Linked DNA regions of Oceanicoccus sp. KOV_DT_Chl. The main gene of each other region encodes a partner of the protein of the gene in region 2 in a complex. Links are inferred from orthologs where the notes say so. Each region holds a gene or a part of one and is shown on either strand. Other genes may lie near its edges. The genes, in order: rpsG and tig.

Region 1 (3,277 bases), on a different replicon or contig from region 2:
GATCAACCAAGATATCAAGGTGCAATTCACCCATACCAGAAATAATCGTTTGCCCGGTTTCTTCATCCGTTTTAACGCGGAAAGAAGGGTCTTCCTGCGCTAGCTTACCTAGCGCAATACCCATTTTATCTTGATCTGCTTTTGAACGAGGCTCTACCGCTACCGATATAACCGGCTCGGGAAACTCCATCCGCTCAAGTATAATTCTTTCGTTTTCGTCGCATAAGGTATCGCCGGTAGTCACATCTTTTAGCCCAACCGCTGCCGCGATATCACCCGCCAATACTTCTTTAATTTCATTTCTATCATTGGCGTGCATTTGCACCATGCGGCCAACACGTTCTTTTTTCTGTTTCACTGAATTGTAAACCGCGCTACCACTGGTAAGCGTACCGGAGTACACACGGAAGAATGTTAGCGTACCAACAAAAGGGTCAGTCGCAATTTTGAAAGCTAGCGCTGCAAACGGTGCTTTATCATCCGCTTCTCGGGTGGCCAGCGTTTCTTCTTTGTCATCCAGCGTGCCTTCAATGGCTTTAACTTCTGCCGGGGATGGTAAATACTGAATAACAGCATCCAGCATTGCCTGTACACCTTTATTCTTAAAGGCTGAACCACCAAACACAGGCACTATTTCATTAGCGAGAGTACGCTTGCGAATACCCGCAATAATTTCTTCTTCGCTCAGATCGCCATCTTCAAGATACTTCTCCATCAGCTCGTCGTTAGCTTCAGCAGCAGCTTCAATCATATGCTCGCGCATCGCTTCGCACTTTTCGACAAGGTCTGCGGGAATTTCGGCATAATCAAAGGTCATCCCCTGATCATCTTCATTCCATAAAATAGCTTTCATCTTGACCAGATCGACGACGCCCTTAAACTCATCTTCGGCACCGATGGTCATTTGCATGGGCACAGCAACAGCAGCTAAGCGCTCACCCAACTGATCAATAACACTTTGAAAATTAGCACCGGTGCGATCCATCTTATTGACGAATACCATACGCGGTACTTCATATTTGTTTGCCTGACGCCATACTGTTTCTGTTTGGGGCTGTACACCGGACGAGCCACACAACACAACCACTGCACCATCCAACACCCGCAAAGACCGCTCTACCTCAATAGTGAAATCAACGTGCCCGGGGTATCGATAATATTAATGCGGTGTTGCTCAAACTGCTGCTGCATACCCGCCCAAAAACAGGTAGTGGCAGCTGAGGTAATAGTAATACCACGCTCCTGCTCCTGCTCCATCCAGTCCATAGTGGCAGCGCCATCATGTACCTCACCAATTTTGTGAGATAGCCCGGTATAGAACAGCACGCGCTCGGTAGTTGTGGTTTTACCCGCATCTACGTGTGCACAGATACCAATGTTTCGGTAACGAGCAATAGGCGTCTGACGTGCCACTGTTAAATCCTCATTAGCAGATAAGCTAAATTTTTAGTTAGGTTTAAACTTTATCAACACAAGTTAAAAACCAGTGTTTTTTAAAGCTCAAAGGCGCTTCTACGAATAGAAACGCCTTGGCTTGTTTCTCACACGGATACGCCAGTAACTGCCGTATCCAAACACCACTTACTTTAAAAGCGGTAGTGCGAGAACGCTTTGTTGGCTTCTGCCATACGGTGAACATCTTCACGCTTTTTAACCGCAGAGCCTTTACCCTGTGATGCGTCGATGATCTCACCCGCCAAACGCTGGCGCATGGACTTTTCACCACGACCACGTGAGTACTCTACCAACCAGCGCATAGCCAAAGCCGCGCGACGTGATGGACGTACTTCAACAGGTACCTGGTAAGTTGCACCACCAACACGGCGAGATTTAACCTCAACCATTGGCGCGATATTTTCTAAGGCTTCATCGAAAGCTTCGATGGGATCTTTGTTCATTTTTTCTTTAACAATATCCAAAGCACCGTAAACGATACTTTCAGCAACTGATTTTTTACCACTGACCATCACGTGGTTCATGAACTTGGCTAGCGTGAGATTGCCGAATTTAGGATCAGGCAGGATCTCGCGTTTCGCGACGACTCTTCTTCTTGGCATAGTTTTAGCCCTTTTCTTCAGGTTATCCAAACACTGTTTTGCCAGATGCCCTGTGTCTACTGGAGACGGAAGTGGGCGAGTGGGTTAGCAGGGGTTTGGCCTTACTAAGGTTGAAATAAAATTTTAAAGTTTTGCAGTCTTCACTGTAAAACCCATTAGAACCGAAAAACGTATTGGCAGCTTATAGCCTCGTTACTGCCGACGAGTTCCTGTGGGCTGCACCCCCAGAAAAACCTGATATCAGATTACTTAGGACGCTTGGCACCATACTTGGAACGACCCTGCCGACGGGCAGCGACTCCAGAAGTATCCAAACTACCGCGAACTGTGTGATAACGCACACCCGGTAAATCCTTAACACGACCACCGCGAATCAACACAACACTGTGCTCTTGCAAGTTGTGACCTTCACCACCGATGTATGAAGTCACTTCATAACCGTTGGTCAAGCGCACACGACATACCTTACGCAGAGCAGAGTTTGGTTTCTTCGGCGTAGTAGTATAAACACGAGTGCATACACCACGGCGCTGCGGACAAGCCTGCAAAGCAGGAACGTCGCTTTTTTGAACCTTACGTTTTCTCGGCTTACGAACCAACTGGTTGATCGTTGCCATTAAACAAACTCCAAATTTATATGTAAAACTTCTAAACCACCTAGTGCAGAACCAAGCTACAGCTCTTCAATAAGCAGCGGGATTAACAACCACCAAAGCGGGGCTAATCCGTTAAAAGCGGAGCGCGGATTGTATAGATGCGCCCTCCACCAGTCAATAGCTGAAATCTTATGGCTGTTACTGAAACCTTCCCTAAAGGGGTTAGCTCAGCAACATTCATTCAGTTTCTGCCGATTTAGCCCTCTTCCTTAAGCGCCTCCGTTAATGCCGCCTCTATATCGGCTGCACTTACGGTCACTTCTTCATTAGCTGCTAACGCCTCTTCCTTACGGCGCTTGCGTCCAGCATGGTATGCCAAACCGGTGCCTGCGGGAATCAATCGACCTACAACTACGTTCTCTTTCAAGCCACGCAGATAGTCACGCTTACCGGTTACTGCCGCCTCGGTCAATACGCGGGTAGTTTCCTGGAACGAGGCCGCAGAGATAAACGACTCTGTTGCCAACGATGCCTTGGTAATACCCAACAACATACGCTCGAAATTCGCACCAACTTTATCATTCGCTGCCAAAAGTTCGTTTTCTTCCAACAAACGGTTGTACT
Region 2 (3,168 bases):
CTTTTGCGCAAAAAGTGCTTACCCAGGCGCACTGGGATACGGCGCAGGCAGTCGAGCTCATGAATATAGAGTCGCCACAGCAGCAAGCGCATCAGACTATCTTTGCCAACAAAGGTGTTGCGGTTGATCGTATTGTGGATTTTGAGGATTTTGAAGTTCAACGTGTTGTGTTGGGGGTTGGGGAGGCGTTGAAAATTAATTCGCCACTGAAATATGGTTTGTTGATGAGTATTGACGCAGGCTTGAAAGCAGGTGAGGTTGAGTTAACGGCAGAGCAGGCGTTGTTACTGCCGGGCAGCTGCTCGGGTCTGGATTTGTACAATCCTTCATCAAAATCCCTCAGTTTTTTGCTGGCTTACCCTAAATAGCCGATATAAGCGAAAAAGGTCTGTTGAACCGGCTAGCATCATGTGGCAGAATCACCGCCCCTGAGATTGAGGTGCCCCACGGGATCATTACTTATAGGTGTGGGATTTCAATTAGTTAGCAGAAATAGCTCATGTTGATTAAAAACTGGGCGGCGCTTTTAAAGGCCTTATTGATCAAGCGGACGTGGTGAAATTGGTAGACACGCCAGATTTAGGTTCTGGTGCCGCAAGGTGTGAGAGTTCGAGTCTCTCCGTCCGCACCATTTATTCAGATAAAAATATCCCTTCTTGCGCAAAAATTACCTGAACGCATTTGGGGTTTAGAGGATTTTTCCATGCAAGTTTCAATTCAGACGACTTCAGGTCTTGAGCGTAAGTTAACAGTAGGTATTCCTGCTGACCGTGTTGATAATGAGGTCAATAATCGCTTGCAAAAAGCATCATCGACGGTTCGCCTGGATGGCTTTCGTCCAGGTAAAGTACCAATGAAAGTGATGAAGCAGCGCTTTGGTGCAGGAGTTCGTCAGGAGGTATTGCAGGAAGTGATGAACCAAAGCTTTAGTGAGGCCGTAGTACAGGAAAACCTTAAGCCAGCAGGTATGCCTAACATTGAACCCAAGAATCTGGAAGAGGGGCGCGACCTTGAATACGTCGCCACTTTTGAAGTATTCCCTGAGCTGGATTTGAAAGACTACAGTGCTATTACTATCGAAAAACCAGTTGCAGCTATTACTGACGCTGATATTGATAAGATGATTGCCACCTTGCGTGAGCAGCAATCAACATTGGACGCTGTTGAGCGTGCGGCTAAAAGCGGCGATACGGTAGACATTAATTTTGCCGGCACCAAAGATGGTGAGGCTTTTGACGGTGGTACTGCTGAAGGTTCCAGCCTGGTACTGGGTTCGGGTTCAATGATTCCCGGTTTTGAAGATGGCATTGTTGGGATGAGTGCAGGCGAAGAAAAAACCTTGTCTTTATCGTTTCCGGAAGATTATCACGCTGAAGAGTTGAAAGGTGCTGCTGTTGAATTTGTAGTGACTGTGAATTCAGTTTCCGAGAAAAAACTACCTGAATTGGATGACGCGTTTTTTGAGAAGTTCGGTGTTAAAGAAGGCGGTGAAGAGCAGTTCCGTAAAGATGTTACCCAGAATATGCAGCGTGAATTGGACAACGGCATTAAATCCAAAACCAAAAATCAAGTGATGGAAGGGTTGGTTGATATTCATAGCGATTTACAGTTACCTCAGGCGCTGGTTAAGCAAGAGATATCAGGCTTGAAGGGTCAAATGGTACAGCAGTTTGGCGGTGCCGCTGCTTCTCTGGATGTTGATTCACTGTTGCCCGATGATATGTTTATCGAGCAGGCTGAGCGTCGCGTTCGTCTGGGTTTGATTTTGAACGAATATATCAGCAAAGAGAGTATTTCTGCTGACCCGGAAAAGGTTAAAGAAACTATTGAAGGTTTTGCTTCAACCTATGAGGATCCTGAAGAAGTGGTAAATTATTACTACAGTAACCAGCAGCAGTTGCAGGAAATTCAGGCAATGGTGTTAGAGGATTCTGTAGTCGAAAAGCTTTTATCGATAGCAAAAGTTACTGAAAAGAAATGCAGCTACGACGAAGTTATGGCTCCTGAGGCATCAGCAGAAGAGGCCTAATTGTTCTGAATACTCTACAATTTAACACAAGCGGCTATACTATGTTGCCTAACACGGCAGCGTAGATAGCCGCTTGTTTGTTTAAGCGCTTAATAAATACACGATAACACCCGAGAGCGAATACACTATGTCCAGATTTGATCCTAATAGCATCAATCAGCAAGAAGTTACTAATTTAGGTTTGGTGCCTATGGTGGTTGAGCAAACTGCCAAGGGTGAGCGTTCCTATGATATTTACTCACGTCTATTAAAAGAGCGGGTAATCTTCATGGTTGGGCAAGTGGAAGATCATATGGCGAACCTTATCGTCGCGCAGATGTTATTCCTTGAATCCGAGAATCCTGATAAAGATATTCACCTGTATATCAACTCCCGGGTGGGTCCGTCACAGCTGGCCTATCGATTTATGACACTATGCAGTTCATCAAGCCGGATGTCAGTACTATGTGTATTGGTCAAGCTGCTAGCATGGGTGCCTTCCTTTTGTCTGGTGGCGCCAAGGGCAAGCGCTTTATGCTGCCTAATGCGCGAACCATGATCCATCAGCCTAGCGGCGGTGCTCAGGGTCAGGCAACTGATATCGATATTCAAGCGCGTGAAATCTTGATTATCCGGGAGCGTTTAAATCACTTGATGGCTGAGCATACCGGTAAAGACTATGAGACCATCGCCCGTGATACTGAGCGGGATAACTTCATGAACGCAGAAACATCCAAGGAATATGGCCTGGTTGATGAAGTATTGTCCAACCGTAAGTTAAGTAAAGATTAATCCTCCTTAATTATTCACCATGGTGGCCGAATATAGCTATAGGGGCTTGCAATATCAGCTAAAAGGCAGCATCTTTAGCAGTAAGAATGTGAAGATTGAGAGTGAGACGGGGTAGAGCGTTCAATGAGTAATAATACTAAAGACAGCGGTGATGATGGCGGCAAGCTGTTGTACTGTTCCTTTTGCGGAAAGAGTCAGCATGAAGTTCGGAAGTTAATTGCCGGTCCATCAGTCTTTATTTGTGATGAATGTGTCGATCTTTGTAACGATATTATTCGTGAAGAAGTTCAGGAATCCTCAGGTGAGGGCGGCCAGGATAAGCTACCAACACCAGTAGAGATCAAAGAGATCCTTGACGAGTATGTTAT

The links.
Region 1: the proteins of tig (region 2) and rpsG are in contact, whole or in part, in a crystal structure (PDB 3GTY), measured with the Thermotoga maritima proteins. The link is inferred for Oceanicoccus sp. KOV_DT_Chl from one-to-one orthologs. Residues at the interface, in WP_004081061.1 of Thermotoga maritima: Glu122, Val124, Val129, Leu130, Tyr133, Glu188, Gly259, Ile262, Tyr263, Glu266, Ser270, Glu273, Gln274, Glu277, Arg308, Gln311, Ile312, Ser315, Tyr316, Glu325, Arg329, Arg336, Leu363, Phe366, Trp367, Arg373, Leu377, Arg381, Leu384, Glu387; in WP_004081843.1 of Thermotoga maritima: Lys34, Lys52, Lys55, Glu59, Arg62, Gln63, Glu66, Asn67, Lys69, Val71, Arg95, Ala109, Lys110, Lys111, Gly112, Arg113, Pro114, Glu117, Glu121, Ile124, Ala125, Tyr127, Asn128, Asn129, Thr130, Gly131, Lys135, Asp139, Arg142, Met143.

What each region holds. Positions count from the first base shown.
Region 1 is NZ_FQLF01000005.1:818,238-821,514, forward strand. The notes cover bases 323-3,277. They hold rpsG (30S ribosomal protein S7), read right to left. Parts: upstream 2,058-3,277; coding sequence 1,587-2,057; downstream 323-1,586. Other genes in these bases: rpsL (30S ribosomal protein S12), read right to left, coding at 2,303-2,674; rpoC (DNA-directed RNA polymerase subunit beta'), read right to left, coding at 2,910-3,277.
Region 2 is NZ_FQLF01000004.1:149,921-153,088, forward strand. The notes cover bases 21-2,866. They hold tig (trigger factor), read left to right. Parts: upstream 21-703; coding sequence 704-2,029; downstream 2,030-2,866. Other genes in these bases: UNITIG_RS16225 (hypothetical protein), read left to right, coding at 21-368. In the rest of the region: more of UNITIG_RS16225, read left to right, coding at 1-20; ATP-dependent Clp protease ATP-binding subunit ClpX, read left to right, coding at 2,924-3,168. UniProt on the Bacillus subtilis protein: Involved in protein export. Acts as a chaperone by maintaining the newly synthesized protein in an open conformation. Functions as a peptidyl-prolyl cis-trans isomerase.